2 regions of the Streptomyces misionensis genome follow, and region 2 is predicted to be linked to the other one. Evidence: riboswitches for the same ligand, from Rfam matches in the RefSeq annotation. Region 2 holds a riboswitch; the other holds the start of a gene.

Region 1 (15,646 bases), 3.9 Mb from region 2:
GTGCTGGCCGGCCTGGTGCCCCTGACCGAGGGCCATCTGCGGCTCGACGGCGCCCCGTTGGAACGGGTCCCGCCGGAGTCCCGCCCGGTCGGCGTGGTCTTCCAGGACTACCTGCTCTTCCCGCACCTGTCCGCGCTGGACAACGTGGCGTTCGGGCCGCGCTGCCAGGGCCTGGGCAAGGCGGAGGCGCGTGCGGTGGCCGCGGCCTGGCTGGAGCGCATGGGGCTCGCCGACCACGCGGGCGCCAAGCCGCGCCGGCTCTCCGGCGGCCAGGCCCAGCGCGTGGCCCTCGCCCGCGCGCTCGCCACCCGGCCCCGGCTGCTCCTGCTGGACGAGCCGCTGGCCGCCCTCGACGCCCGCACCCGGCTGGAGGTCAGGGCCCGGCTGCGACAGCATCTGGCCGAGTTCGAGGCGGTCGCCGTCCTCGTCACGCACGACCCGCTGGACGCCATGGTGCTCGCCGACCGGCTGGTGGTCGTGGAACACGGCCGGGTCGTCCAGGAGGGCACCCCCGCCGACATCGCCCGCCGCCCGCGCACGGACTACATCGCCCGGCTCGTCGGCCTGAACCTCTACCGGGGCGAGGCCGGGGGCCACACCGTACGACTGGACGCCGGGCCGGAGATCACCACCACCGAGCAACTGTCCGGCCCGGCCTTCGTCGCCTTCCCGCCGTCCGCCGTGACCCTCCACAAGGAGCGGCCCACCGGCACCGCCGCCCGCAGTTCCTGGCGCTGCGAGGTGGCCGGACTGGAGACCCACGGCGACCGGATCCGCGCCGACCTCACCGGTGAACTCGCCCTCGCCGCCGACCTCACCACGATGGCCGCCGCCGAGCTGGAGCTGCGGCCCGGTGCACCGGTCTGGGCGACAGTCGAGGCGACGCAGACCCACGCGTACCCGGCCTGATCCCTCGGGCGCCTACGGTGGGTGACCATGACCCTGAGCATCCGCAACCAGCTCCCCGGCACCGTCACGGCGGTCCACCCCGGCGAGGCGATGGCCATCGTCGAGGTCCGCCTGGACGGCGGGCAGGACCTGACCGCGGCGATCACCCGGGACGCCGCCGAGGACCTGGCCCTCGCGCCCGGTACGCCGGTGCGCGCCCTGGTGAAGTCGACCGAGGTGTCCCTCGCCACGCACCGCGTGGCGGGCCTGTCGATCCGCAACCAGCTCCCGGGCGCCATCACCCGTCTGACCACCGGCGCCGTCATGGCCACCGTGCGCGTCGCCGTCCCCGGCGGCGAGCTGACCGCGGCCGTCACCAAGGAGGCGGCCGCCGACCTCGGCCTGTTCGTCGGCTCCGACGTGGTGGCCCTGGTCAAGGCGACCGAAGTGGCACTGGCGACCGCATAGGGCGAGGGCCCCGCCCGGACATCCGGACGGGGCCCTCGGGGCGCGCGGTTCGCCGCGGACCGGTCAGTCCTCGTACGCGTCCAGCGGCGGGCAGGAGCAGACCAGGTTGCGGTCCCCGAAGGCCTGGTCGATGCGGCGCACCGGCGGCCAGTACTTGTCGGCCACCGACACACCCGCCGGGAAGACGGCCTCCTCGCGGCTGTAGGCGTGCGTCCAATCGCCGCCCAGCGCGGCCGCGGTGTGCGGCGCGTTGTGCAGCGGGTTGTCCTCCGCCGGCCAGACGCCGGAGCCGACCTTGTCGATCTCCGCGCGAATCGCGATCATCGCGTCGCAGAACCGGTCCAGCTCGGTGATGTCCTCGGACTCGGTGGGCTCGATCATCAGCGTGCCGGCCACCGGGAACGACATGGTCGGCGCGTGGAAGCCGTAGTCGATCAGGCGCTTGGCCACGTCGTCCACGCTCACACCGGTCGCCTTGGTCAGCGGGCGCAGGTCGATGATGCACTCGTGCGCGACCAGGCCGCCGGGGCCGGTGTAGAGCACCGGGTAGTGCGGCTCCAGGCGCTTGGCGATGTAGTTGGCGGACAGCACGGCCACCTGGGTGGCCCGCTTGAGGCCCTCGCCGCCCATCAGGCGGACGTACGCCCAGGAGATCGGCAGGATGCCCGCCGAGCCCCACGGCGCCGCCGAGACCGGGCCCACGCCCGTCTCGGGGCCCGCCGCCGGCTGCAACGGGTGGTTGGGCAGGTACGGCGCCAGGTGCGAGCGGACCGCCACCGGGCCGACGCCGGGACCGCCGCCGCCGTGCGGGATGCAGAAGGTCTTGTGCAGGTTGAGGTGCGAGACGTCGCCGCCGAAGTGGCCCGGCTTGGCGAGGCCTACCAGCGCGTTGAGGTTGGCGCCGTCGACGTACACCTGGCCGCCGGCCTCGTGCACCCGGGCGCAGATGTCGGCGACGTGCTCCTCGAACACACCGTGCGTGGACGGGTAGGTGATCATCAGCACCGCCAGCTCGTCGCGGTACTGCTCGATCTTGGCCCGCAGGTCCTCGACGTCGATCTCGCCGTCCTCGGCGGTCTTGACGACGACGACCTTCATGCCGGCCATCGCGGCGCTGGCGGCGTTCGTGCCGTGCGCGGAGGACGGGATGAGGCAGACCGTGCGGCCCTCGTCGCCGTTGGCGCGGTGGTAGCCGCGGACCGCCAGCAGACCGGCCAGCTCGCCCTGGGAGCCGGCGTTCGGCTGGAGGGAGACCTTGTCGTAGCCGGTGACCTCGGCCAGGCGGTCCTCCAGCTCGCGGATGAGCGTGAGGTAGCCCTCGGCCTGCTCGGCGGGCGCGAAGGGGTGCAGCGCGCCGAACTCCGGCCAGGTGACCGGCTCCATCTCGGTGGTCGCGTTGAGCTTCATGGTGCAGGAGCCCAGCGGGATCATGCCGCGGTCGAGCGCGTAGTCGCGGTCGGCCAGCTTGCGCAGGTAGCGCAGCATCGCGGTCTCGGAGCGGTGCTGGTGGAAGACCGGGTGGGTGAGGTAGTCGTCGCCGCGCAGCAGCGCCTCCGGCAGCGCGTCCGGCGCGCTCGCGTCCAGCGCCTCGATGTCGGCCTGGACACCGAAGGCGGACCAGACGGTGGCCAGGTGCGCCCGCGTGGTGGTCTCGTCGCAGGCCATGGAGACGTGGTCGGCGTCGACCAGACGCAGGTTGACGCCGTTGTCCCGGGCGGCGGCGACGATCTCGGCGGCCTTGCCGGGCACTCGCGCGGTGACGGTGTCGAAGAACGCGCCGTGCACCAGGTCCACGCCGCCGGCCCGCAGGCCCTCGGCGAGGATCGCGGCGTACCGGTGGGTGCGCCGGGCGATCGTCCGCAGGCCCTCGGGACCGTGGTAGACGGCGTACATGCCGGCCATGACGGCGAGCAGCACCTGCGCGGTACAGATGTTGCTGGTGGCCTTCTCGCGGCGGATGTGCTGCTCGCGGGTCTGCAGGGCCAGCCGGTAGGCCTTGTTGCCGTCGGCGTCGACGGACACGCCGACCAGGCGGCCGGGCAGGCTGCGGGCGAACTTCTCGTGCACCGCCATGTAGCCCGCGTGCGGCCCGCCGAAGCCCATCGGGACGCCGAAGCGCTGGGTGGTGCCGACGGCGATGTCCGCGCCCAGCTCGCCCGGAGAGGTCAGCAGGGTCAGGGCGAGCAGATCGGCGGCGACGGTGACCAGGGCGCCCAGCTCGTGGGCCTGCTCGATCAGCGGCTTGATGTCGCGTACGGCACCGGAGGCGCCCGGGTACTGGACCAGCACGCCGTTGATGTCCCGGGCGGCGATGTCGGCCGGGATGCCCTCGCTGAGGTCGGCGACGACGACCTCGACACCGGTCGGCTCGGCGCGGGTCCGGATCACGGCGACGGTCTGCGGCAGGGCGTCCGCGTCGACCAGGAACAGGCCCTTCTTGTTCTTGCCCATGCGGCGGGACAGCGCCATGGCCTCGGCGGCGGCCGTGCCCTCGTCCAGCAGGGAGGCGCCCGAGGTGGGCAGGCCGGTCAGGTCGGCGACCATGGTCTGGAAGTTCAGCAGGGCCTCCAGACGGCCCTGGGAGATCTCCGGCTGGTAGGGCGTGTAGGCCGTGTACCAGGACGGGTTCTCCATGACGTTGCGCAGGATGACCGGCGGGGTGAAGGTGCCGTGGTAACCCAGGCCGATCATGGAGCCGAGGACCTGGTTGCGGTCGGCGAGCGAGCGCAGTTCGGCCAGCACCTCGGCCTCGGTGCGGGCGCCCGGCAGGTCGAGCGCGTCGGCGTTCTTGATCACATCCGGGACCGCGGCGGCGGTCAGCTCGTCCAGGGAGCCGTAGCCGACCTGCGCGAGCATCTTGGCCCGCGCCTCCTGGTCGGGGCCGATGTGGCGCTGTTCGAAGGGGATGCCCGCTTCGAGCTCGGAGAGCGGAATGCGATGGGCGGTCATTGCGGAGGCCTCCTGGTCTGACGCGACCTTCGAAGGGCACCACGGCGCGGGTGCCCCGACGGCCTCCCCCTCTGTCATCTCGACCTGAGAGCTTCACCGGACGCCTCGCGACGCCGGCTTTCACCGTCGGTGAGAGCGGAAGCCGTCGACACCCGCTCTGCTTTCCAGAGTGACCTCGTCCGTGCGGTACGTGAGCCTGAGAGATTCCGGGGAGGATTTGCTCCTTCGGCGCCTCCGAGGTGATCGGAGGACTCTCCCGCACGGGGTCAGCAGCCGCAATCAGCCTACCAGCGAGGTCAACGGCCGGTTCCTCAAGTGGCCGCCGCGGTGAAAGTGCTCTTTCGTAGTGCTTACGGATGAGTTGCGACCACGTGGAGGGAGAGGGACCGTGCAGACCGACATCGATCCGCGCAACCTGATCGGCCGCAAGGCCTTCGACCGCACCGGTACGAAGATCGGCACGATCGACGAGGTGTATCTGGACGATGCGACCGGCGTGCCCGAGTGGGCGGCCATACGCACCGGCCTCTTCTCCCGGGACGCCTTCGTCCCCCTGGAACCCAGTGAACTCGTCGACGGCACCCTGCACGTCCCCTTCGACCGTTCCCTGATCAAGGACGCCCCCGACTTCGGCGTGGGCCGCCATCTCTCCCCCGAACAGGAACTCCAGCTCTACCACCACTACGGCCTGGACGTGCCCCCGCCGACGGCGGCCCCGGACCACGACTTCGGCAAACTGGCGGGCTCAGAGGAGACGTGACTCCGGCTGCCCCCGCCCGGCGGGCACCGGCACCAGGGGCAAGGGGTCGGCCGGCCGCAGCGCGGGGTCGGTGACGAGGAACGTCCGCACCCGGCCGGGTTCCGACTGGGGGGTCTCGAACCGCACCGTCACCCGGCCCACGCCGCTGCCCTGCACCCACCCATGGCCGAACTCGTCGTGCCGTACGTCCTGGCCGGCCCGCCAGTGCGGGGCGGCGGACTCGGGCGCCGCCGCCGACTCGGCCACCGGCTCCTCGGGCGACGCCTCCCGCGACGGCTTGGCCGCCTGCGCGAACAGGTCCTCCTGGGTGTAGTCGGCGAGCCCGGTGACGCCCACCCCGAGCAGTCGCACCCCGCCGGTGGTGTCCACGGAGTCCAGCAGCCGCCCGGCGGCCTCCCGGACGACCTCCGGGTCGTCCGTGGGACCTCGCAGCGTCTCGGAGCGGGTCAGCGTCGAGAAGTCGTACCGCCGCACCTTCAGGACGATCGTCCGCCCGGACAGCCCCGCCTCGCGCAGCCTCCGCACACAGCGGTCGGCGAGCCGCCGCACCTCGAACCCGATCCGCGGCCGGTCGTGGATGTCCACGTCGTACGTGTCCTCGACCGACACCGACTTGGCCTCCCGCTCGGCCACCACCGGCCTCTCGTCCCGGGCCAGGGCCATGGCGTACAGCGCCTGTCCGTGCGCCTTGCCGAGCAGCCGTACGAGCTCGGCCTCGCCCGCCTCGGCCAGCTCCTCCACCGTGGTGATCCCGGCCCGCCGCAGATGGTCGCCGGTGGCCGGCCCCACCCCCGGCAGGGTGCGCACCGGCATCGGTCCCAGCAGCGCCCGCTCGGTGCCCGGCTCGATGAGCACCAGCCCGTCCGGCTTGGCCTCCTCGGAGGCGATCTTCGCGAGCATCTTGGAGGCGGCGAGCCCCACCGACCCGGCGAGCCCGGTGGCGGCGCGGATGTCCTCGCGCAGTCGGACGCCGGTTCGCCGCGCCGACTCCGCGTCCCACGCCGTCCCCCCGGCCGCCAGGTCCACGAACGCCTCGTCCAGGCTCAGCGGTTCCACCAGCGGCGACAGCTCCCGCAGCAGCGCCATCACCTGGTCGCTGACCGCGCGGTAGAGCGGGAAACGCGGCACCAGATACGCGGCGTGGGGCGCCAGCCGGCGCGCCTGCGCCATCGGCATCGCCGAGTGCACCCCGAAGACCCGTGCCTCGTAGGAGGCGGTGGCGACCACTCCGCGCGGTCCGAGCCCGCCCACCACGACCGCCTTCCCGCGCAGGCTCGGCTTGGACGCCTGCTCCACCGAGGCGTAGAAGGCATCCATGTCGAGATGCAGGATCGTGGGCGCGTTTCTCACATCTCCGATGCTGCACCACGGCACTGACAATGCCCATGTGCCGGAAGGGGCCGGTCAGACCGCCCGGTTGCGGCGCCGCGCCAGCTCGTCCGCCGGGTTGTGCCCGACGAGGGTCTCGCCGGTGTCGATCCGCTCGCCGTGCAGCTGGGACAGGGCGCTCTCCACGTCCCGCCACACCACGCCGACCGCGATCCCGAAGATGCCCTGGCCGCCCTGGAGCAGGGCGTGCACCTCGTCCGGCGAGCCGCACTCGTAGACGGTGGCGCCGTCGCTCATCAGCGTCATCCGCTCCAGGTCCCGGAAACCGCGCTCCCTGAGGTGCTGCACCGCCGAGCGGATGTTCTGCAGCGAGACCCCGGTGTCCAGGAACCGCTTGACGATCTTCAGGACCACGACGTCCCGGAAGCTGTACAGACGCTGGGTGCCCGACCCGTACGCGGGCCGCACACTCGGCTCGACCAGGCCGGTGCGCGCCCAGTAGTCGAGCTGTCGATAGGTGATGCCGGCCGCCGCACAGGCCGTGGGCCCCCGGTAGCCGATCTCTTCGGACGTCATGGACGCCGCCCCTCCGCCGTCCGGCACCGCCGTCGGCCGCTGCGGAGCGTGATCCACCGCGCTGCTGTGAACCGGGTACGGACCGCTCTCCCCGAAACCGCGCACGGGAGCACCCCCAGCCGTACCGTCGCCGCTGGTTCTCACGCCGACCTCCGTCCTTGACCTGCCTTCTCGACGGTAGGCAGTCACCAGGGGTGCGTCAACGATCGCCACACTCGGCACGCCGAGTGATAATCACCCAAGGAGTGGTTTCCCGTGTCCCACCGCGGGGAAAGGCTAGCCGAATGCCCTCGCGGGAACCCGTAGGACGCTCTCAATCGCCGGTGGCAATTGCCCGGCAGCGGGCCGCGCCGGGCCCCGGACCGGCCGCCGGATCACCCGGACGCCCGGCGCCGGGAGCCCTCACTGGTTGCTGGTGCCGAAGTCCTCGGGCGAGATCTGGTCGAGGAACTCGCGGAACTTCTCCACCTCGTCCTCCTGCTCGTCCGGAATGGCGATGCCCGCGTCGTCCAGCACCGTGTCACTGCCGTAGATCGGCGTCCCGGTGCGCAGGGCCAGCGCTATGGCATCGGAGGGCCGGGCGCTGACCTCGACTCCGCTGGCGAAGACCAGCTCCGCGTAGAAGACGCCTTCCCGCAGGTCGGTGATGCGTACCTCGGTCAGCTCCTGACCGAGGGCCTCCAGCACGTCCTTGAACAGGTCATGGGTCAGCGGCCTGGCCGGGGCCATGCCCTGCTGGGCGAAGGCGATCGCCGTCGCCTCCCCCGGCCCGATCCAGATGGGGAGGTAACGGTCGCCCCCCACTTCGCGCAGGAGCACGATCGGTTGGTTGGAGGGCATTTCGACCCGGACACCTACGACATCGAGCTCGTTCACACAGCAACCCTAGGCCGTGCCCGGGACGTTTGGGTAGTCGGGCCGGGCACAGCAGCCCGATCCGGCCCCGTCCGACGTCCCCGGATCAGGGCAGACGCACCCCGAGGGCGGTCTTCACCAAGGACGCGTGCAACTTCATGGTGAGCGCCGCCAGCTCCTTCGTGCGGGCCTCGGCGAGCGCTCTGGTCTGCGGATTGCGGTGGCGCTTGAGCGGGGCCACCACCTGGTCGACCAGCCCGGCCTCCCGGTCGGCGGCCGCCTTCATCACCCGCAGATGGCGGGGCTCGATCCCGAAGCGCCCCAGCTCCGCGACGAGGGTGGCCACGGTGACGGCCTCCGCGTCGTACGACCCGTCCGCGAGCGGCACCAGGAGCCCGTACGACTCCCACTCCGCCAGCTCGGCCTCGCCGATGTCCGCGGCCGCCAGCAACTCCGCCCGGCCGACCCTGGCCACCGTGGGCCCCTCCAGCACCTCCAGGGCGTCCTCCCCGCCGCGCTGGCGCCCGACCACGGGCAGCGGGACGGCCTCGCCCCGCTCCATGGCGTCCAGGTGCTCACGGATCACCTTGAGCGGCAGATAGTGGTCCCGCTGCATTCTCAGGACGTGTCCGAGGCGCTCGACGTCACCGGCGCTGAACTTGCGGTACCCCGAAGGGGTCCGCTGCGGCTCGATGAGCCCCTCCGCCTCCAGGAAACGAATCTTGGAGATGGTGACTTCGGGGAACTCCTCGCGCAGCACGTTCAGCACCGTGCCGATGCTCATCAGCCCACTGTCCCTGGCGGCGGTACCGCTTCCGGCACCGCCGCTCGGCGTTTGAAGCATGGACCTTCCCTGGGTTACCCCCGGAGCGTGTCCGGGGGCGGGTCAGATGCCCTGCCGGCTCGCGTAGAACACCAGCCGGTACTTGCCGATCTGCACCTCGTCACCGCTCTGCAGGGCGACCTGGTCGATCGGCTCGCGGTTGACGTAGGTGCCGTTGAGGCTGCCCACGTCGGCGACGGTGAACGAGCCGTCCGGGGAGCGGCGGAACTCCACATGGCGACGCGAGACCGTCACGTCGTCCAGGAAGATGTCGCTCTGCGGGTGACGGCCGGCCGTCGTCAGGTCGCCGTCCAGCAGGAAGCGGCTGCCCGAGTTCGGGCCGCGGCGCACCACCAGCAGGGCCGAGCCCGCCGGCAGCGCCTCCACCGCGGCCTGCGCCTCCGGCGACAGCATCGGCATCGGCGTCTGGCCGGTCGCCTCCGCGTCGTACGCCTCGAGGCCGGAGATCGAGATCGTGGACGTCGTCTCGGAGGCGCGCTCGGGCACGGCTCCAGGACGCAGCGGCGCACCGCAGTTGGAACAGAAGCGGGCGTTCTCCGCGTTGCGGTTACCGCACCTCGTACACACCAGGGCCGACATGGACGGATCCTCCTGCCGCGGCTGTCCCGCCGAGGCGTTGGACGCGTACGGGCCGGGACCAAAGTCTCCACCCGTACTTGAGGTTGACGGTTGCCCGAAACCTATGCCGCGGGACTGGGCAGGGTCAACTGACGGCGCGCCCTGGCCTCCCGAAATGTCACCACCCGGACCAGCCACCTGGTCCCGGAACAGCGGCCGCTGACCCTGTGCGTCAGGCTGTGCGCGATGACGAGCGGTCGCGTTGTCGCCACCCTCTCGCGCGCTCTTGCCGAACCACTTCGCAAACAACTTCACGGGCGATTCCCCTTGACCGAAACAGACCCGCCCGTGGGGCAGGACGAACCCTGATTGCCGACACCGGCCGACCCGGACACCCACACAACGTCCGTGCCCACCAGACAGTTTCCACCACGCGCCACCTCGTCGGTGCGCCGACCCCCCGCAACCTCATGCCCCTGCCGGAAGGCCCCCATGCACCAGCGGTTCACTGGGAGGACGACCGAGCGTAGTCAGGCTGCTTCGCCTGTCGCAAGGCGTCCACGACGATCTTGCCCGACTGTGCGACGGAGACCGTGGCCTGCTCCTTCTCCAGAGTCTGCACCACGCCTCCCGGGATGTTCAGCGCCGGCTCGAGGTCCTGCGGCTTGCCGATGACCTTGAAACGATAAGGGGCGTTGATCTTGTTCCCGTCCACGCTCACGCTCCTGCCCGCGTCCGCGAAGTAGGTGTTCGCCACCACACGGACGCCGTTGACCTGGATCGCCTCCGCACCGGCCGCGCGCAGCTCCTGGATGGTGTCGAGCAGCATGTCGGACTGGACCGTCCCCTTCGTGTCCTCGATCGTCATGGTGATGCCGGGACCCTGAGCCGCCACGGTGCCCGCCAGGATGCCGAGTTGCCTCTCCTTCTCGGCGGTCTGCCGGCGCGCCTCCGCGGCCTGGTCGGAGCTGCTCTGGAGCTCCTGACGCTGCTTCTCGAGTCCCTGCCTCTCGTCTTCAAGACGCTGAGTACGCGAATCCAGTTCATCCAGGATGCGAACAAGATCTTCTTGACGTGCGCCGCGCAGCGCGCTGTCGGTGTCGCTGTTCGACGCCACCTGGACGGCCAGGCCGAAGCCGAGACCGAACAGCAGGAGCGCCACTATGAGTTGGGGCCGGGTGAGGCGCGGCGGCCACACTCCCTTGACCAGCCGCTGACGGCCGGTCAGCGGCTCCTGCGGGCGCGGGCCCGGTGCCCGTCCGGCGCCGGGCGGCGGGGCGGGCACCTCGGCCGGCAGTTCCTTGCGCAGCCGGTTCTCCGGCCGCTCGCCCTGCCCGCCGGGGCGGTCGGGTTCCTCGTGGCCGCCGTGCCGCCCGCGGCCGTTCTCGTCCTCGCGGTCGTACTGGTCGCTCATCGCCTCACGCCCGGAAGACATGCCGCCGGATCGCCGCGGCGTTGGAGAAGATCCGGATGCCGAGGACGACCACGACACCCGTGGACAGCTGCGCACCCACGCCCAACTTGTCGCCGAGGAACACGATCAGGGCCGCCACGACCACGTTCGACAGGAAGGACACCACGAAGACCTTGTCGTCGAAGATGCCGTCCAGCATGGCCCGCAGACCACCGAAGACGGCGTCCAGTGCCGCGACGACGGCGATCGGCAGATAAGGCTCCACGACCGCCGGAACCTCGGGCCGGACCAACAGGCCGGCCACGACTCCCACGACGAGGCCCAGTACGGCGATCACGATGTGCCCTTCTTCGTCTTCTCGGTGTTGTCGGTCTTGCCGCCGTCAGCGGTGTCCGGCCTCGCCGTGCGTACGATCACGCTCGGCGCCGCGGGCAACCGGACGTCGGGCTGGGTGGAGATGGTGGCGCGGATGCCGTAGTTCTGCTCCAGGGCATGCAGGTACAGGCCGTCCGCACTGTTCTGGAAGTCATTGCTCAGCCTGGGCCCGTCCCCCACCGCGAGCACGGTGTACGGCGGCACCAGCGGCCGGTTGTCGACCAGTATCGCGTCTCCGGCGGCCCGGATCGCCGACAGGGCGGTCAGCCGCTGCCCGTTGATGGAGACGGCCTCGGCGCCGGACTGCCACAGCCCGTTGACGACGCGCTGGAGATCACGGTCGCGCACCCGGCCGGTGTCGGAGAACCCCGCCGTCTCCCTGGGGTTGGAGCCGTCGCCACCGGAGCTGGCCTCCTTGGCGTCGTTCACGACCAGCTTGACGCCCGGACCGTGCACCTCGGTGGCGCCGGACAGCATGCCCACCAGGTCCGCCTCGGCGCTGCCCCCGCTCGCCCTCAGCGCCGCCCGCTGGCGCGCGCTGACGTCGTCACGGAGTTTGTCGACGCTGCCCTGGAGCCTGTCCGCGTCCGCGGTCTCCTTGTCGACGCGGTCGATCAGCTCCTGGCGTTCCTTGGCCACCACGGGCGCCGCCACGCGCGCCTGCGCCGCCCCTACGGTCACGACCAGGGCCGCGAGCACCAGACCGCCCGCGAGGCCCAGCTTCGCCCTCAGGGTCTTCGGCAGGCCGCCCTCGCCCTGGGACTTCTTCCGGGCGGCGGCCTCGGCGTACCCGTCGTCGAGGCTGTGGTCCATGACGTTGGTGATCAACGACATGGAGGCGTCCGGGCGGCGCGGCCGCGCGGGGCTGCTCCGAACGGGGGGTTGCTGCGGCATGCCGCACATCGTCGCACGTCGCGCGCGATACCTCCGAATGGCCCCACCGGCGTGCCGGACAGGCCCCCTTGGGGACACATGTCCGGCACGCACGCGTGCGGCACCCTTTGCGGCCCCGTCCGCCGCACGGCACGCCGCCAGGGCCAGGTCAGAGCCTTCTCAGGCCCTTGCGGGCGTCACCGCCCGGCGCTGTCCACGACGGCCGACCACTCGTCCAGGAGGGCCTGCGCGGAGGCGTCGTCGGGGCCCTCGGCCCACAGATGGGTGACGGCCTCGGCCGGGTCGGGCAGCACCATCACCCAGCGCCCGTCCGTCTCCACGACCCGCACCCCGTCGGTGGTGTCCACCGAGCGGTCTCCGGCCGCCTCGACCACCCGGCGCATCACCAGACCCTTGACGGCCCACGGTGTGGCCAGGTCCCGCTTGAGGACGTGCGCCCGCGGGATCCGCGCGTCGATCTGGCTCAGGGTGAGCTGGGTGCGCGCCACGAGCCCGATCAGCCGCACGAAGGCCGCCGTGCCGTCGAACACGCTGCCGAACTCGGGGACGATGAACCCGCCCTTGCCGTCGCCGCCGAAGATGGTGCCCTCCTCGCCGCCGACGCGCGTGAGGTCGTCCGGCGACGTGGTCGTCCACTCGACCTGGGTGCCGTGGTAGGCGGCCACCTGCTCGGCGATCCGGGTCGTGGTGACGGGCAGTGCGACCCGGCCGCTGCGCCGCTCCGCGGCCACCAGGTCCAGCATCACCAGCAGTGCCCGGTCGTCCTCGATGATCCGGCCCTTCTCGTCCACGAGGGACAGCCGTTCACCGACGGGGTCGAAGCGCACACCGAACGCGGCGCCCGAGGAGGCGACGATCTCACCGAGCCGCACCAGGCCGCTGCGCCGCATCTCGGCCGTCTCGGTGGGCCTTGACTCGTCGAGACCCGGGTTGATGGTCAGGGAGTCCACCCCGAGCTTGCCCAGCAGGCTGGGCAGCACCAGGCCCGCGCTGCCGTTGGACGCGTCCACGACGACCTTCAGTCCGGACTCGGCGATCCCGGTGGTGTCGACGTTGCGCAGCAGGGAGCCGGTGTACGAGTCGAAGACGCTGGACGGGAAGTACAGGTCGCCGATCTCGCCGGGGAACGCCCGCCGGTACTCCTGGCGCGCGAAGACCCGGTCCAGTTTCCGCTGCCCGGCCTGGGACAGGTCGGCGCCCTGTCCGTCGAAGAACATGATGTCGACGGAGTCCGGGACACCGGGCGTGGTGCGGATCATGAGGCCGCCGGCGCTGCCCCGCGCGGTCTGCTGCCGGGCCACCGGCAGCGGCACGTTCTCCAGGTCGCGTACGTCGATGGCGCTGGCCTGGAGCGCGGAGATGACCGCCCGCTTGAGCGCCCGGGCGCCTCGGGAGTGATCTCGGGCGGTGGTGACCGTGGAGCCCTTCTTGAGCGTGGTCGCGTAGGCGCCGGCGAGGCGTACGGCCAGCTCGGGCGTGATCTCCACGTTCAGGATGCCGGACACCCCGCGGGCGCCGAAGAGGTGCGCCTGGCCCCGGGACTCCCAGATCACCGAGGTGTTGACGAACGCGCCGGCCTCGATGGTCTTGAACGGGTAGACGCGGACGTTGCCCTGCACGATCGATTCTTCGCCGATCAGGCACTCGTCCCCGATGACGGCGCCGTCCTCGATCCGGGCGGCCCGCATGATGTCGGTGTTCTTGCCGACGACGCAGCCGCGGAGGTTGCTGTGCTGGCCGACGTACACGTTGTCGTGGACGACGGCCTTGTGCAGGAAGGCGCCGCTCTTGACGACGACGTTCGAGCCGACCACGGTGTGCTCGCGGATCTCGGCGCCGGACTCGACCTTCGCGTAGTCGCCGATGTACAGCGGACCGCGCAGTACGGCGTCGGGGTGCACCTCGGCGCCCTCGGCCACCCATACGCCCGGGGAGATCTCGAAGCCGTCGATGTCGACGTTGACCTTGCCTTCGAGTACGTCGGCCTGGGCCTTGACGTAGCTCTCGTGCGTGCCGACGTCCTCCCAGTAGCCCTCGGCGACGTAGCCGTAGATCGGCTTGCCCTCCTTCATCAGCTGGGGGAAGACGTCGCCGGACCAGTCGACCGGAACATCGGGTTCTACGTAGTCGAAGACTTCGGGCTCCATCACGTAGATGCCCGTGTTGACCGTGTCGGAGAAGACCTGGCCCCAGGTCGGCTTCTCCAGGAAGCGTTCGACCTTGCCCTCCTCGTCGACGATGGTGATGCCGAATTCGAGGGGGTTGGGCACGCGGGTCAGGCAGACCGTGACGAGCGCGCCCTTCTCCTTGTGGAAATTGATCAGTTCGGTGAGGTCGAAGTCGGTCAGGGCGTCACCGGAGATGACGAGGAAGGCATCGTCCTTCAATGCCTCTTCGGCGTTCTTGACGCTTCCGGCGGTACCGAGTGGCTTCTCCTCATTGGCGTAGGTGAGCTCCATCCCGAGCTCTTCGCCGTCACCGAAGTAGTTCTTGACGAGCGAGGCAAGGAACTGCACGGTGACCACGGTCTCGGTGAGCCCGTGCCTTTTGAGCAGCCGTAGCACGTGCTCCATGATCGGGCGGTTCGCCACGGGCAGGAGCGGCTTGGGCATGCTTGAGGTCATGGGGCGCAGGCGTGTGCCTTCGCCCCCGGCCATCACGACGGCCTTCATGTCGGAAGCGTCCTCCTTGAAGAGACGACGGTCTAGCCGACTTCACCCGTCCAGATTGTCCCGCACTTTTCCACAGCGGGCCATCGAGGCGTTACGTCAGGACAATCGCCGAGCTCAATCGGCCTTGGTGTCCGCACGTACCAATCGGCGGACTTGGACCACATAGAGCACTCCTGCCCACCAATAGAGGGTTGTACCCCATCCGGCGAACGCCCATCCGAAAACAGCGGCCAGTGACGCGATCCAACCACTTCCGTCACTGAGGAGCAGGAGCGGGAAGGCGTACATGAGGTTGAACGTGGCGGCCTTCCCGAGGAAGTTGACCTGCGGCGGCGGATACCCGTGCCGGCGGAGGATCCCCACCATCACCAGGAGCATCAGTTCCCGGGCGAGCAGCAGCGCGGTCAGCCAGAGCGGGAGGATTTCCCGCCAGGTGAGGCCGACCAGCGTGGACAGCACGTAGAGCCGGTCGGCGGCCGGGTCGAGGAGCCGGCCCAGGCTGCTGATCTGGTTCCAGCGCCGGGCGAGTTTGCCGTCCAGGTAGTCGCTGACTCCGCTGAGCGCCAGCACGAGGAGGGCCCATCCGTCGCTCTTGGGGCCGCCGAACTCCGGCCTGAGGATCAACCACAGGAACAGGGGTACGCCGACGAGCCGCGCCATGCTGAGGATGTTGGGGATGGTGAGGACCCGGTCTGTCTGGACACGGGTCTCCTGGACCTCCACCCGGGGGCCTCCTGTGGGGAATGAGCCAACGATGCTCCCTGACTTTACCCCAACGCAAAAAAGCTCCGGCTCTCGGGCTGGTGCCCAAGAGCCGGAGCTTCAAAAGGAGTTCGGCGGCGTCCTACTCTCCCACAGGGTCCCCCCTGCAGTACCATCGGCGCTGTGAGGCTTAGCTTCCGGGTTCGAAATGTAACCGGGCGTTTCCCTCACGCTATAACCACCGAAACACTATGAAACTGACAACCAGCACAATGGTTGTTCGTGGTTTCAGAACCAACACAGTGGACGCGAGCAACTGAGGACAAGCCCTCGGCCTATTAGTACCGGTCACCTCCACCAGT
Region 2 (15,646 bases):
TGCGGCGCGACGGCCGGCCGCTGGCCACCGTCCCGATCACCGCGGGCGCCCCCGACACCCCCACCTACAACGGGAAGATGGTGGTGATGGACATGCTGGAGGAGACCCGGATGAACGGTCAGACGGTCGGCTTCGGCGGCGAGTACGACATCCCCGACGTCCCGCACGCCATGCGGCTCACCGACTCCGGCACCTTCCTGCACGGCAACTACTGGGACCCGACCGCGCCCGGCGTCTCCAACGTCAGTCACGGCTGCGTGGGCCTCAGGGACGTCCAGGGCGGCAGCTCGGACACGCCCGCCGGGTGGTTCTTCGACCGCAGCCTGATCGGTGACGTCGTCGAGATCGTCAACAGCCGGGACAAGACCGTCGACCCGGGCAACGGCCTGAGCGGCTGGAACATGACCTGGGCGGCGTGGAAGGCGGGTGCCGCGGTGAAGTGACCCCGGGGGAACGGCCACACGGCGGCGCGCGGGGGGACGGTGCGGGTGCCGGGCGGAAGTTGCGACGGAACAGTGACCTACGCCTGACACCCCGCTCAAACACGGGCAGTTAATATGCGCGCACCGATGTGGTGGGGAGCGGGCCGAGCAGGCCCGGCGAGGGGAGAACAACTTGAACGTGCGGCCGATATCGGGGGCGTCGGTGGCGGGGCGGCGGGGGCGCGCGGCAGGGGGGCTCATAGCCGGCGCGCTGGTGCTGTCGCTCGCGGCCTGCGGCGGCGGCAAGGACGCCGGCAAGGACAAGGGCGCCACGACCCAGCAGGGCAGGGCGTCCACCGCCGCCGTCAGCATCGCGCCCGCCGCGGGCGCCACGGACGTCGACACCAGCGGAGCGCTCAAGGTCAGCGCGGCCCGGGGCAAGCTCACCGAGGTCACCGTCAAGGACGCCAAGGGCGCGACGGTCGCCGGCGGCATCACCGGCGGCGGCACCACCTGGACGCCGTCCTCGCATCTGGCGGCCGGCACCAGGTACACCGTGCACGCGGTCGCCAAGGACACCGACGGACGCGCGACCGCCAAGGAATCCAGCTTCACCACCCTCACGCCGAAGAGCACCTTCGTCGGCAACTTCACCCCGGACGACGGTTCCACCGTCGGCGTCGGGATGCCGTTCTCCGTCAACTTCACCCGGGGCATCACCCACCCGGACGCCGTGGAGAAGTCCATCAGGATCAAGACCGACCCGCCGGTGGACGTCGAGGGCCACTGGTTCGGCAACGACCGCCTGGACTTCCGTCCCGAGCACTACTGGAAGGCCGGCACCAAGGTCACCGTCGACCTCGACCTGGACGGCGTCGAGGGCCGCGACGGCGTCTACGGCAAGCAGCACAAGACCGTGAAGTTCACCATCGGCCGCAGCCAGGTCTCCGTCGTGGACGCGAGCAAGCACACGATGACGGTCACCCGGGACGGCAAGACGATCAAGACCCTCCCGGTCACCACCGGCAAGCCCGGCTACGACACCTGGAACGGCCAGATGGTCATCAGCGAGAAGCTGACCGTGACCCGGATGAACGGCGAGACGGTCGGCTACGGCGGCGAGTACGACATCAAGGACGTCCCGCACGCCATGCGCCTGACCACCTCCGGCACCTTCGCCCACGGCAACTACTGGGGCGGCGGCGCCTTCGGCAACTACAACGCCAGCCACGGCTGCATCGGCCTGCGCGACGTGAAGGGCGGCTACGACTCCTCGACCCCGGCCGCCTGGTTCTTCAACCACTCGATCATCGGGGACGTGGTGGTCGTCAAGCGCTCCCACGAGCGCACCGTGGACCCGGGCAACGGGTTCAACGGCTGGAACATGTCCTGGGCGGACTGGAAGAAGTAGGACGCTCCGCGTGCGGGCCCGGTGCTGTGACCTACGGCACCGGGCCCGCCGCCGTTAGTCGCCGTTAACCTGACCTGCATGACCGTCACTCTCGAAGTCGCCGAAGGCGTCGGCACCCTGCGTCTGGACCGTCCCCCGATGAACGCGCTGGACGTCGCCACCCAGGACCGGCTGAAGGAACTCGCCGAGGAGGCCACGCGCCGCGAGGACGTGCGCGCCGTGGTGATCTACGGCGGGGAGCGGGTGTTCGCGGCGGGCGCGGACATCAAGGAGATGCAGAACATGGACCACACCGCGATGGTCCTGCGCGCCCGCGCCCTCCAGGACTCCTTCACCGCCGTGGCCCGCATCCCCAAGCCCGTCGTCGCCGCCGTCACCGGCTACGCGCTCGGTGGCGGCTGCGAACTCGCCCTGTGCGCCGACTACCGCATCGCCGCCGAGAACGCCAAGCTCGGCCAGCCCGAGATCCTGCTCGGCCTGATCCCGGGCGCCGGCGGCACCCAGCGCCTGCCCCGCCTGGTCGGCCCCTCCAAGGCCAAGGACCTCATCTTCACCGGCCGCATGGTCAAGGCCGACGAGGCCCTCGCGATCGGCCTGGTGGACCGGGTCGTCCCGGCCGCCGAGGTCTACGAGCAGGCGCACGCCTGGGCCGCGCGGCTCGCCCAGGGCCCGGCCATCGCGCTGCGCGCCGCCAAGGAGGCCGTCGACGCCGGTCTGGAGACCGACATCGACACCGGGCTCACCGTCGAGCGCAACTGGTTCGCGGGCCTGTTCGCCACCGAGGACCGCGAGCGGGGCATGCGCAGCTTCGTCGAGGAGGGGCCGGGCAAGGCCAAGTTCCTGTGAACGGAGGGGAGTTCGCGTTCAACGAACGGTGATAGTTGAATGAACTACCTTGCGTCCACTCGTAGTTGACGCGTCGTCTCATTCGCGTCCCTCGATGGGGCGGATTATGGGAGCCTTAAGGCACCCTTAAGTCCGTCACGTCGAGGGAGCCCGGCGATTGCCCGAAAGTGAGCCGTCATCGCAGCTCAGGCGGGGTGTGCCAACCGTTGAGGTGCCAGCGGCATATGCCGGTCGGGCGGTGCGGGACGGGGGCGTGCGGGGGGCGTATTCCTCCGGAACGGCCACCAAGACGGCGCCGGACGGCCATCATGGGGGCATGGCGGGGCTGGAGGGCATCGAACAGCCGCGGGGACACAGCCGCGCGTCCGCGGCACGCTGGTCGCCCACGGTCGAGGACGAACAGGCGCTCAAGGCGCTCGAACTGTTCGGCGATCCGACGGAGCGCGAGGTGCAGCTGCCGTCCCGCCCGGAATCCGCCGCCACCGCCCGCCGCCTCGCCCAGGTCGTCGTACTGCGCACCTGGCGGCTGGGCCCCAAGCTGACCGAGGACACCGTCCTGCTCGTCTCCGAACTGGTCGGCAACGCCGTACGGCACACCGGCGCCCGGGTCTTCGGGCTGCGGATGCGCTGCCGCCCCGGCTGGACGCGGGTCGAGGTCCGCGACCCCTCGCGCGGGCTGCCCTGTCTGATGCCGGTCCAGGAGCTGGACGTCAGCGGCCGCGGCCTCTTCCTGGTCGACAAGCTCTCCGACCGCTGGGGCGTCGATCTGCTGCCGCGCGGCAAGACGACGTGGTTCGAGATGCGGGTGAGCGACCGGTAGGGGGCGCGCACCGGGATGCCGGGCGCCGGGATGCCGGGCGCCGGGGGAGCCGGACGCCGGGAGGTCCGCCGGCGGCACGGTGGCGCGACGCGTGGCCGGTCGGCGCATTCGGGCAAAACGCGCTTTTCTTACCTTTCCTGCTTTAAATGGCCCGCGTGACCACCACCAACCGTCGCGATGTGCTGCGCGCGGGTGCCGGGCTCGTCGCGGGCGGCGCGCTCGCCGCCGGCTGCGGCACCGAACCCGCCGCCCGGTCCGCCGCCCCCACCGCCCCGTCCCCGAAGTCCCCCGCCCCCGCCGCGCAGACCTCCGCCCGCCCGGCCCCCGCCCCCCGCGCCTACCCCGGGCAGCCCGCCCAGATCACCCACGGCCCGCGCACCCGCCCCCGGGTCGCCCTCACCTTCCACGGCCAGGGCGAACCCGCCCTCGCCCACGACCTGCTCACCACCGCCGAACGGCACGGCGCCCACCTCACCGTGCTCGCCGTCGGCACCTGGCTGGACGAACACCTCGACCTCGCCCGCCGCATCCTCGACGGCGGCCACGACCTCGGCAACCACACCCAGCACCACATCTCGGTCAACGACCTCCCCGAGGCCGAGGCCCGCAAGGAGATCACCGACTGCGCCGACCGGCTCGTACGCCTCACCGGCTCCATCGGCACCTGGTTCCGCCCCTCCCGCTCGCCCACCGCCTCCCCGCTCGTCACCCGCCTGGCCCAGCAGGCCGGTTACCCGCACGTGCTGTCGTACGACGTCGACTCACTCGACTACACCAGCCCCGGCGCCACCGCCGTCACCCGCAAGGTCCTCTCGGAGGTGCGCGGGGGTTCGGTGGTGAGTTTGCATTTCGGGTACGAGGACACGGTCGCCGCCCTCCCCGACGTCCTGACGGAACTCGACCGCCGCGGCCTGCGCGCCGTCACCACCACGGAGCTGCTGAGCTGATGCGAACCACGAAAGCCGCCCGCCGGCTGGCCGCCGGTGCCGCCCTCACCGCACTGGCCCTGGTCTCCGCGTGCAGCGGCGGCGGCACGCACTCCGGGAACGCGGCGCTCGGCAGCAAGCCGCCCGCCCAGCCCCAGGTGGACCGGGCCCGGGTGAACGTGCTGCCCGGCATGCCCCCGGTCGAGGACCCCGACGACGTCTACGCGGCCGACCGGCCGGGCCGCCTGTCCCCGGTGGTCAAGGACTTCCCCTCGAGGATCTACGTCCCCAACACCAACTCCGACACCGTCACCGTCATCGACCCCGCCACCTACAAGGTCATCGAGACCATCCCGGTCGGCCGCCAGCCCCAGCACGTCGTGCCCTCCTGGGACCTGAAGACCCTGTGGGTCAACAACGACCTCGGCAACAGCCTGACCCCCATCGACCCGCGCACCGGCAAGGCGGGCAAGCCGGTCGACGTGCACGACCCGTACAACCTGTACTTCACGCCCGACGGCAAGTACGCCGTCGTCATGGCCTCCATGGACCGACAGCTGGTCTTCCGCGACGCCCACACCATGAAGACCGTCAAGGCGGTCCCCGTCTCCTGCTACGGCGTCAACCACGCCGACTTCTCCCGCGACGGCCGCTACTTCATCGTCTCCTGCGAGTTCAGCGGCGAGATCCTCAAGGTCGACACCGCGCGGATGGAGGTGATCCGCCAGGAGAAGCTGCCCGTGCAGGGCTCCATGCCGCAGGACGTCAAGGTCTCCCCGGACGGCAAGCTGTTCTACATCGCCGACATGATGGCCAACGGCGTGTGGGTCCTGGACGGCGACAAGTTCACCCGGCCCCGGCTCCTGCCCACCGGCAAGGGCGCCCACGGCCTCTACATCAGCCGCGACTCCCGCGAGATGTACGTCTCCAACCGGGGCGAGGGCACCATCTCCGTCTTCGACTTCGCCCAGAACCGGCTCACCAGGAAATGGGAGCTGCCCGGCGGCGGCAGCCCCGACATGGGAGGCGTCTCCGCCGACGGCAAGGTCCTGTGGCTGTCCGGCCGGTACGACGCCGAGGTGTACGCCATCGACACCCGCACCGGGAAGGAACTGGCCCGCATCCCGGTCGGCAGCGGCCCGCACGGCCTCGCCGTCTACCCCCAGCCCGGCCGCTACTCACTGGGGCACACGGGCATCTTCCGCTGAAGCAGCAGCTCCGCGCCGACCGCACGGTAACCGGCCGCCTGGAACGCCCGCAGACTCCGGGCGTTCCCCGGCGCCACCTGCGCCCACAGCGGCTCGCCGGCCAGCCGCCGGGCGGCCCCCGCGAGCAGCCGCCCCAGCCCCTTCTCCCGCGCCTGCTCGTCCACCTCCACCGCGACCTCCAGCCGCCCGGCCATCCCCCGCCCCAGCACCAGCACCCCGCCGTCCGCCTGCCAGGCCCGCACCTCGTCACGGCGCTCGCGCGCGTACCGGACCCGCGGATGGCCGGCGTCTTGGATCTCGGTCAGCGCCAGCTCGGGGGCGCCCGGCAGCGGGGCGCCCACCAGCAGCGCGTCCACCGTCTCCGCCCGCCGCCCGGTCCGCTCCAGCAGCGCGGCCAGGAACGCCGGGTGCAGGGCGCCCGCCAGCGGATCGCAGTCCAGGGAGCGCAGCACCCGCGCCACCCAGGCGGGGTCCTCGTCCGTGACCACCACGCTGTGCGCGGTGAACGCCAGCACCCCCGCGTCCCGGGGGGAGGGCTGCGGTACGACGCGTGTACGGCCGTCCGCGGCCGGAAAGACGTCCCGCGCGGCGCGGTCCAGGATCTCCCGCAAGGTCTCCACGACCGCTCCTTGAGTCTCCACCCACTGGAAGGCCCAGACTCCCAGACATGAACGACGACGGCACCGGACTTCTCACCATCGGCGAGCTGGCCAGGGCCACCGGACTGAGCGTGCGCACCATCCGCTACTGGTCCGACGAGGACGTGCTCGCCCCGGTGACCCGTTCCCCGGGCGGCTACCGCCTCTATGACGCCGCCTCGGTGGCCCGCCTCGAACTGGTCCGCACCCTGCGCGAGCTGGGCCTCGGCCTGGACGACGTGCGCCGGGTGCTGGCGGGGGAGCGGACCGTGGCGGAGGTGGCGGCCACCCATGTGGCGGCCCTCGACGCGCAGATCAGGTCGCTGAGGGTGACCCGCGCGGTGCTGTCGACCATCGCACGGCGCGGCTCGTCCGCGGAGGAGACGACCCTGATGAACAGACTGGCCCGGCTGTCGGCCGGCGAACGGCGGCGCATCATGACGGAGTTCACGGCGAGGACCCTGCACGGGCTCGACGCCGTCGATCCCGAGGTGCGCGAACGCATGCAGGCCATCACCGTCGAGCCGGCGGACGACCCCACCCTCGAGGAGGTCGACGCGTGGGTGGAGCTGGCGGAGATGATCCAGGACCCGGACTTCCGCGCGCAGCTGCGCCGGGCGATGCAGTTCAACGCGGCGGACGGGGAGCCGGGCCGGGCCCACGGCCGTTCCCCCTGGTTCGCCAAGCGGCTGGTGGAGGTGGTCGCCCCGGCCCGCGCACGCGGCATCGACCCCGGGACGCCGGAGGCGGACGCGGTCCTGCGCGAACTCTTCGGGGACGCCGACCGGAAGGACGTCCTGGACCGGATGACCGCCGGCTTCAACGAGCGCGTCGCCCGCTACCGCGAACTGATCGCCCTCGTCAGCCGCACCCCGGCGCCGCCGCACGCCGAGGACTTCGCCTGGGTGGTCGCCGCACTCCGCGCCCGCGCGGACAGCTAATCTGACCAGCGTCAGTACGCCTGCACGGCACGAGAAACACGAACGAAAAGGGGCGGATCGGTGGCGGACATCGAGGCAGCACGCAAGGAATTCCAGCGGATCGACGCGGACGGCGACGGGTTCATCACCGCCGCCGAGTTCAAGTCCGCCCTGGCCCAGGGGGGCGACTGGAACGTCACCGACACGGTGGCCGAAGCCATCATCGGCTCCCGCGACCTCAACGGCGACAAGGTCCTGTCCTTCGACGAGTTCTGGACCTACCTGAACAAGTGACGCGGCTCGACAGGGGTGCCCCTTCTGCCCGGAGCGGGCACCCCTGTGTGCGTCAGCCTCCCGCCCACTCCTTCAGCGCGTCCTTCGAGGCGAAGTCGGCCACGTTCTTGTCGTGGGGCTGGCTGGAGTACTGGTGGATGCGCCACTTCGCCTTGATGCGGGGCTTGCCCGCCGTCACGTAGTCGGCGATCCACAGACCGTCGCCCGCGTAGGACGTCCGGTCGACGTTCAGCCAGAACTCGCGATTGCAGTAGAGCATGACCCGGTTGTGCGGCCGCAGATGCTTCAGTCTGCGGATGAAGGAGTCCTTCTCCGCGTTGCCGGCGTGGCTGCCGTCGCTGGTGTTCTCCCAGTCGACGGCCAGGATGTCGCCGGGGCGGTCCGGGGCGTGCTGGAGGAAGTGGTCCGCCTGGTCGTCGAGGTTGCCGGGCCACAGGAAATGGTAGAAGCCCACGACCAGTCCGGCGTCGCGGCCTGTCTTGGTCTGGGCGGTGAGCCGGGGATTGACGTACGAACGGCCCTCCGTCGCCTTCATGAAGACGAACGAGAGACCGTCCGTGTCATATGACGTGGACTGGAAGGAACTTACGTCGATGCCGTGGAGCATGCAGAGTGTGTGCCCGCCGCACGACCCCCCGGAAACTTGCCCCGGTCGCGGGGCGTCCACGACGCCGGACCCCATCGATGCGCGGCCGGCCGCAACCGCCGACGGCGGCGCGTCCGCTCACGCCGGAGCCCGGTGAACCCCGTCGGCGCGGTACGGCGCACCCCGGGGCGCCCGCCGGCGCGGACACCCGTTCAGGCGTCGTCGGCGGGCTGGTCCATGCCGTCGGCGAGCCGGTTGTTGTGCTCGATGTCCGCCATGTGCGCCTCGGCCCAGGTGCGCAGCGCGGCCAGCGGTGCTTCGAGTGACCGGCCGAGGTCGGTGAGCCGGTAGTGGACGCCGGGCGGCACGGTGGGTTCCACGCGGCGGGCCACCAGACCGTCGCGGACGAGGCCGCGCAGGGTGACGGAGAGCATCTTCTGCGAGATGCCCGGCATGCGGCGCCGCAGTTCCGCGAAGCGGACCTCGCCCGGGGCGGCCTCGGCCAGCACCTTGACCGCCATCGAGGTCCACTTGGTGCCGATGCGGTCGAGCAACTGCCGGGTCGGGCACCGGGGGTCGAACAGGTCCCCGCGCCGGGCCGGCTTCGCCGTGGTCACCCGCAGCTCACCACCTGTGGGAGAAGTGCCGTCTTGGAGGGCCAAGGCTAGTTCCCTAGCGTGAGGTTGTCACCTGTGGTTACCAGCCTGCACCTGGAGCTTCGCATGCCCGAGTTGCATTCCGTGTCCGTCAACGGCGTCGAGCTGAACGTGGCGGAGGCCGGATCGGGTCCGGCCGTCCTGCTGCTGCACGGCTTCCCCCACACCTGGGAGGTGTGGACGGAGGTCATGGCGGACCTGTCCGACCGGTACCGGGTCATCGCGCCGGACCTGCGGGGGTTCGGCGCGAGCGGCCGGGCCGGGACCGGGTACGACGCCCAGTCCCTGGCCGACGACGCCGCGGCCCTGCTCACGGCGCTCGGGGTGTCCTCGGCCGCCGTGGTGGGCATCGACGCCGGCACCCCGCCGGCCTTCCTCCTCGCCCTGCGCCGTCCCGACCGGGTGCGGCGGCTCGTCGTCATGGAGTCCTTGCTGGGCAGGCTGCCCGGCGCCGAGGACTTCCTCGCCGACGGCCCGCCCTGGTGGTTCGGCTTCCACGCCGTTCCGGGCCTGGCCGAGACGGTCCTGGAGGGCCGAGAGGCCCACTACGTCGACTGGTTCCTGCGCACGGGCACCCTCGGGGACGGGGTGCGCCCGCCGCTGCGGGACGCCTTCGTCCGCGCCTACACCGGCCGCGGGGCGCTGCGCCGCGCGTTCTCCTACTACCGGGCACTGCCGCGGAGCGCGACACAGATCGAGCAGGCCGTGGCGGCCGCGCGGCTGACGGTGCCGACGATGGCCGTGGGCGCGCATCCCGTCGGCGCGGCGCTGGAACGTCAGCTCCGTCCCGTCGCCGACGACCTCACCGGGCACGTCATCGAGGACTGCGGCCACATCATCCCGCTGCACCGGCCGCGGGCGCTGCTCGCCCTGCTGCGCCCCTTCCTGGCGGCCGGCCACCCGGCAGGCACGGCTGAACGCGGCCGGCCGGCACCAAGTCGAACCTGATTCGGACGAGATGCCCTAGCACTCGATGATGTTCACCGCGAGCCCGCCCCGCGCCGTCTCCTTGTACTTCACCGACATGTCCGCGCCGGTCTCCTTCATGGTCTTGATGACCTTGTCGAGGGAGACCTTGTGCGAACCGTCCCCGCGCATCGCCATCTTGGCGGCCGTGACCGCCTTCACCGCGGCCATGCCGTTGCGCTCGATGCACGGGATCTGCACCAGGCCGCCGACCGGGTCGCAGGTCAGGCCCAGGTTGTGCTCCATGCCGATCTCGGCCGCGTTCTCCACCTGCTCGGGCGTGCCGCCCAGCACCTCGGCGAGGGCGCCCGCCGCCATGGAGCACGCGGAGCCCACCTCGCCCTGGCAGCCGACCTCGGCGCCGGAGATGGAGGCGTTCTCCTTGAAGAGCATGCCGATCGCGCCCGCGGCCAGCAGGAAGCGGACCACGCCGTCCTCGTCGGCGTTCGGCACGAAGTTGATGTAGTAGTGCAGAACGGCGGGGATGATGCCGGCCGCGCCGTTGGTCGGCGCGGTCACCACCCGGCCGCCGGCCGCGTTCTCCTCGTTCACCGCCATCGCGTAGAGCGTGATCCACTCCATCGCGTGCGCCAGCGGATCGCCGTCGGCGCGCAGCTGACGGGCGGAGACGGCCGCGCGGCGGCGCACCTTGAGGCCGCCGGGCAGGATGCCCTCGCGGGTCATGCCCCGCTGCACGCACGCGCGCATAACGCGCCAGATCTCCAGCAGGCCCGCGCGGATCTCGTCCTCGGTGCGCCAGGCGCGCTCGTTCTCCAGCATCAGCGAGGAGATCGACAGGCCGGTCTCCTTCGTCAGGCGCAGCAGCTCGTCGCCCGTGCGGAAGGGGTACTTGAGGACCGTGTCGTCCAGCACGATCCGGTCCGCGCCGACCGCGTCCTCGTCCACGACGAAGCCGCCGCCGACCGAGTAGTACGTCTTGGTCAGCACCTCAGCGCCCGAGGCGTCGTAGGCCCACACCGTCATGCCGTTGGCGTGGTAGGGCAGGGCCTTGCGGCGGTGCAGGACCAGGTCGTCGTCGAAGGAGAAGGCGATCTCGTGCTCGCCGAGCAGGGAGAGCCGGCCCGCCCGCTTGATCGACTCGACCCGCTCGTCGGCGGTCTCCACGTCCACCGTGCGCGGGGAGGCGCCCTCCAGACCGAGCAGGACCGCCTTGGGGGTGCCGTGGCCGTGCCCGGTCGCGCCGAGCGAGCCGTACAGCTCGCAGCGCAGGGCGGCGACCGAGTCCAGCAGTCCCTCGTTGCGCAGCCGGCGGACGAACATCCGCGCCGCGCGCATCGGGCCTACCGTGTGGGAACTGGACGGACCGATGCCGATCGAGAACAGGTCGAAGACCGAGATGGCCACGGTCACTCCTTGGGGCAGTGGTGGGGCACTCCTCGTCGAGTGCCCCACCAGGTGACTTACTTGCTCAGACCCGGGTAAAGCGGGTGCTTGTCGGCCAGGGCCTTCACCCGGGCCTTGAGGGACCCCGCGTCGTAGGACGGCTTGAGCGCCTCGGCGATCACGTCCGCGACCTCGGCGAAGTCCTCGGCCGTGAAGCCGCGGGTGGCGAGGGCGGGCGTGCCGATCCGCAGACCCGAGGTGACCATCGGGGGCCGCGGGTCGTTCGGGACCGCGTTGCGGTTGACCGTGATGCCCACCTCGTGGAGGCGGTCCTCGGCCTGCTGCCCGTCCAGCTCGGAGGCGCGCAGGTCCACCAGGATCAGGTGCACGTCCGTGCCGCCGGACAGCACGTTCACCCCGGCCGCGCGGGCGTCGTCGGCCGTCAGGCGCTCGGCGAGGATGCGGGCACCCTCCACCGTACGGCGCTGGCGCTCCTTGAAGTCCTCCGAGGCGGCGACCTTGAAGGAGACCGCCTTGGCCGCGATCACGTGCTCCAGGGGGCCGCCCTGGAAGCCCGGGAAGACGGAGGAGTTCAGCTTCTTCGCGAACTCCTTCTTCGCGAGGATGATGCCGCCGCGCGGGCCGCCCAGGGTCTTGTGGGTCGTGGAGGTGACCACGTCCGCGTGCTCGACCGGGTTGGCGTGCAGCCCCGCCGCTACCAGGCCCGCGAAGTGCGCCATGTCGACCCACAGGTAGGCCCCGACCTCGTCGGCGATCCGGCGGAACGCGGCGAAGTCCAGCTGCCGCGGGTACGCCGACCAGCCGGCGATGATCACCTTGGGGCGGTGCTCCTTGGCGAGCTTCTCGACCTCGGCCATGTCGACCAGGCCGGTCTCCTCGTCCACGTGGTACGCGACCACGTTGAACTGCTTGCCGGAGAAGTTCAGCCGCATCCCGTGGGTGAGGTGGCCGCCGTGCGCCAGGTCCAGGCCGAGGATGGTGTCCCCGGGCTGGGCCAGCGCGAACAGGGCCGCCTGGTTGGCGGAGGCGCCGGAGTGGGGCTGCACATTGGCGTACTCGGCGCCGAACAGCTCCTTGATCCGGTCGATGGCGATCTGCTCGGTGACGTCGACATGCTCGCAGCCGCCGTAGTAGCGGCGGCCCGGGTAGCCCTCGGCGTACTTGTTGGTGAGGACCGAGCCCTGCGCCTCCATCACCGCGAGCGGCGCGAAGTTCTCGGACGCGATCATCTCCAGCGTGGACTGCTGGCGCAGCAGCTCGGCGTCGACCGCGGCCGCGACCTCGGGGTCCAGCTCGTGCAGGGGCGTGTTCAGGACAGTCATGGGGCTACGACTCCTCAGCCGGCGATGTGGGCGTCGTACTCGGCGGCGGAGAACAGGTCCTGCGGCTCCTGCGAGACGCGGACCTTGAACAGCCAGCCGCCCTCGAAGGGCTCGGAGTTCACGAGCGACGGGTCGTCCACGACGTTCTCGTTGATCGCGGTGACCTCGCCGGTGACGGGGGAGTACAGGTCGGAGACCGACTTGGTGGACTCCAGCTCACCGCAGGTCTCGCCCGCGGTCACGGTGTCGCCGACGGCCGGAAGCTGGGCGTAGACCACATCGCCGAGCGCGTTGGCCGCGAACTCGGTGATGCCGATCGTCGAGACGCCGTCCTCGTCGGCGCCCGACAGCCACTCGTGCTCCTTGCTGTAACGCAGCTGCTGGGGGTTGCTCATGGCCTGAATTCTCCTGTACGCGCGGGAGTGCTGATGACGGGGGGAGTGCGGGGACCGCCGCTGGGCGGGTGAATGTGCGCAGGGTCACGTGCCCGCCCGGGGCCGGGCGGGGGCGGGACCGGGGCGCCGGTTACTTCCGGCGCTTGTAGAACGGCAGGGCCACGACCTCGTAGGGCTCGTGGTTGCCGCGGATGTCCACGCCGACGCCCTCGGTGCCCGGCGCCGCGTGCGCCGCGTCGACGTAGGCCATGGCGATCGGCTTGCCCAGCGTGGGGGAGGGGGCGCCGGAGGTGACCTCGCCGATCACCTGGCCGCCGGCGACCACCGCGTACCCGGCGCGCGGGACGCGGCGGCCCTCGGCGATCAGGCCGACCAGGACGCGCGGGGGGTTCTGCTCGGCGCGGGCGGCGGCCTCGGTGAGCGCCGCGCGCCCGACGAAGTCGCCCTCCTTCTCGAACTTGACCACGCGGCCGAGCCCGGCGTCGAAGGGGGTCAGGGCGGTGGTCAGCTCGTGCCCGTACAGCGGCATGCCCGCCTCCAGGCGCAGCGTGTCGCGGCAGGACAGGCCGCACGGCACCAGACCGACGCCCTCGCCGGCCTTGGTCAGCGCCTGCCACAGCTCGACGGCGTGCTCGGGCTTCACGAACAGCTCGAAACCGTCCTCGCCGGTGTAACCGGTGCGGGCGATCAGCGCGGGGACGCCGGCGACCGTGCCGGGCAGCCCGGCGTAGTACTTCAGGCCGTCCAGGTCGGCGTCGGTGAGCGACGTGAGGATGCCGGGGGACTCGGGGCCCTGCACGGCGATCAGCGCGTAGGCGTCCCGGTCGTCGCGGACCTCGGCGTCGAAGCCCGCCGCGCGCTCGGTCAGCGCGTCCAGGACCACCTGGGCGTTGGAGGCGTTGGCGACGACCATGTACTCGGTCTCGGCGAGCCGGTAGACGATCAGGTCGTCCAGGATGCCGCCGTCGGCCTGGCAGATCATGGTGTAGCGGGCGCGGCCGACGCCGACGGAGGCGATGTTGCCGACCAGGGCGTGGTTCAGGAAGGCGGCCGCCCCGGCGCCGGTGACGGTGATCTCGCCCATGTGGGAGAGGTCGAACAGACCCGCCTTGGTCCGCACGGCCACGTGCTCGTCGCGCTCGGAGCCGTAGCGCAGGGGCATGTCCCAGCCCGCGAAGTCGGTCATCGTCGCACCGAGCGAGCGGTGCACGGCGTCCAGCGCGGTGTGTCGGAGTTCGGTACTGCTCATCGGTCGGTCGTCTCCCAGGGCAACAGGGATGGGGCGAGGAACGTTCCTCCCCATCTGTCATCGGAACCTGAGAGGTTCGCCGGGACCGCCACGGGGGCGACCACGGCTTGCACCTTGGGTGGAGCCACTGTCACAGCGACCCGCTTTTCAGATGTGCCTCGCCCGCGCGGTAACGGGGCCTGAGAGATTCAAGGGAGGGACTTGCTCCTTCGGCGCCCCAGCGCAGACGGCTGGGGACTCTCCCGCGCGGATTCAAGCGGCCGGTATGCAGTTGGCGGCCACATCATTGCACGTCGCACCCGTGCCCGTCAGGGCCCGCATCCGTAACCGGCCCGTGGCGGTGCGCGCACCCGACCGTCGCACGGGCTCCATTACCTTCTCTTTACCGCCGGCGGGCAGAAAACAGACCGGGGCGGACGACCGGCCGGGGGCGGGGGAGCCGACCCGGGCCAGGGGACGAGGGGGCGGGCATGGCGGACCGGACACGGGCGTGGGACCTGCGCGAGCGGGCGGGCCACGCGCCCCGCACCCTGCGCTTCGGCCCGCGCGACCTCGTGGTTCTCAGCGGACTGCCCGGCAGCGGCAAGTCCACGCTGATGCGCCGCGCGGTCACCGGCCGCCGCGTCGACTCCCAGGACACCCGCGAGCGCTTCGCCGCCCGGCTGCCCCGGTGCCTGCCGTACGCCCTCTACCGCCCCCTGGTGCGCGCCGCCCACTACCTCGCGCTGCGCCGCGCCCTGCGCACGGGGCAGCCGGTGGTGGTGCACGACTGCGGCACCCAGCCCTGGGTGCGCGCCTGGCTCGCCCGCTCGGCCCGGCGCGCCGGCGGCACCCTGCACCTGGTCCTGCTGGACGTGCCCGAGCAGACGGCCCGCGCGGGCCAGCGCGAGCGCGGCCGCGGCGTCTCCGGGTACGCCTTCGCCCGCCACCGCCGCACCACGGCGCGGCTGCTCGGCGCGGTGCAGCGCGGCGAGCTGCCCGCGGGCTGCGGCTCCGCGGTGCTGCTGGACCGGCCCGCGGCGGACGCGATACAGCGGATCGTGTTCACGGGGTAGCGGCTCCGTCACCGCCACCCGATAGCCTTCGTGGTCCCAGCAGTGGTTCCCAGCAGGCGGTAGGCAGATGGACTTCCCGGCGGACATTCCCGCTGACTTCCCGGCACAGACGCACCCCCACCCGCACGGCGGTTGGCCCGGCAACGAACTCGAGGAGGTGCTGTCGGCCTCCCTCGGCATACCCGCGGCGGGCGGCCGGATCATCGAGGTCCTCGGCCGCAGCTTCCTCTGGGTGCCGCTGCCCAACGGCGGCGGTCCGGGCAGCGGCCCGCTGGACCTGCCCGGCCTGGAGATCGACGGCCAGGCGTACGTCCCGGTCTTCAGCTCCGAGGAGCAGCTGCGCCAGGCGACCGGCTCCCACATGGCGTACACCATCGCCCCGGCCGTGGAGTTCGCCCGCGGACTGCCCCCGCAGGCCGGCATCGCGGTCAACCCCGGCGGCACGGTCGGCATCCCGCTGCCGCCCGAGGCCGTGGCCGAGCTGTGCCGCGCCGGCGGCACCCCGCTGGACGGCCCGGCGGCCGGCGGCCGCGTCCGCCTCTTCGAGCCCGACTGGCAGGACGACCC

The links. A riboswitch is a leader RNA that binds a small molecule or an ion and turns the genes downstream of it on or off. The one in region 2 is predicted to bind glycine.
Region 1: linked by a shared signal. The riboswitch ahead of gcvP (aminomethyl-transferring glycine dehydrogenase) and the one ahead of gcvT (glycine cleavage system aminomethyltransferase GcvT) in region 2 are both predicted to bind glycine.

What each region holds. Positions count from the first base shown of each region.
Region 1 covers NZ_FNTD01000004.1:1,584,602-1,600,247, forward strand. The annotation lists gene BLW85_RS08725 (ABC transporter ATP-binding protein) at 1-909, shown strand, start outside; gene BLW85_RS08730 (TOBE domain-containing protein) at 937-1,356, shown strand; gene gcvP (aminomethyl-transferring glycine dehydrogenase) at 1,420-4,305, opposite strand; glycine riboswitch at 4,480-4,574, opposite strand; partial or broken gene BLW85_RS40875 (PRC-barrel domain-containing protein) at 4,694-4,852, shown strand; partial or broken gene BLW85_RS08745 (DNA polymerase IV) at 4,987-6,415, opposite strand; gene BLW85_RS08750 (MerR family transcriptional regulator) at 6,470-7,114, opposite strand; gene BLW85_RS08755 (bifunctional nuclease family protein) at 7,373-7,846, opposite strand; gene ftsR (transcriptional regulator FtsR) at 7,932-8,669, opposite strand; gene BLW85_RS08765 (FHA domain-containing protein) at 8,712-9,542, opposite strand; gene BLW85_RS08770 (DUF881 domain-containing protein) at 9,733-10,641, opposite strand; gene BLW85_RS08775 (small basic family protein) at 10,646-10,978, opposite strand; gene BLW85_RS08780 (DUF881 domain-containing protein) at 10,975-11,919, opposite strand; gene BLW85_RS08785 (mannose-1-phosphate guanyltransferase) at 12,087-14,582, opposite strand; gene clsA (cardiolipin synthase ClsA) at 14,697-15,305, opposite strand; rRNA gene rrf (5S ribosomal RNA) at 15,414-15,530, opposite strand; rRNA gene BLW85_RS08800 (23S ribosomal RNA) at 15,603-15,646, opposite strand, start outside.
Region 2 covers NZ_FNTD01000004.1:5,475,313-5,490,958, forward strand. The annotation lists gene BLW85_RS26700 (L,D-transpeptidase) at 1-443, shown strand, start outside; gene BLW85_RS26705 (L,D-transpeptidase) at 616-1,833, shown strand; gene BLW85_RS26710 (enoyl-CoA hydratase/isomerase family protein) at 1,912-2,679, shown strand; gene BLW85_RS26715 (ATP-binding protein) at 2,996-3,499, shown strand; gene BLW85_RS26720 (polysaccharide deacetylase family protein) at 3,646-4,446, shown strand; gene BLW85_RS26725 (YVTN family beta-propeller repeat protein) at 4,446-5,633, shown strand; gene BLW85_RS26730 (GNAT family N-acetyltransferase) at 5,600-6,253, opposite strand; gene BLW85_RS26735 (helix-turn-helix domain-containing protein) at 6,301-7,212, shown strand; gene BLW85_RS26740 (EF-hand domain-containing protein) at 7,273-7,485, shown strand; gene BLW85_RS26745 (glycoside hydrolase family 25 protein) at 7,538-8,092, opposite strand; gene BLW85_RS26750 (winged helix-turn-helix transcriptional regulator) at 8,284-8,688, opposite strand; gene BLW85_RS26755 (alpha/beta fold hydrolase) at 8,794-9,675, shown strand; gene BLW85_RS26760 (L-serine ammonia-lyase) at 9,691-11,058, opposite strand; gene glyA (serine hydroxymethyltransferase) at 11,115-12,380, opposite strand; gene gcvH (glycine cleavage system protein GcvH) at 12,395-12,775, opposite strand; gene gcvT (glycine cleavage system aminomethyltransferase GcvT) at 12,906-14,024, opposite strand; glycine riboswitch at 14,069-14,181, opposite strand; glycine riboswitch at 14,182-14,279, opposite strand; gene BLW85_RS26780 (AAA family ATPase) at 14,495-15,079, shown strand; gene BLW85_RS26785 (enhanced serine sensitivity protein SseB) at 15,147-15,646, shown strand, end outside.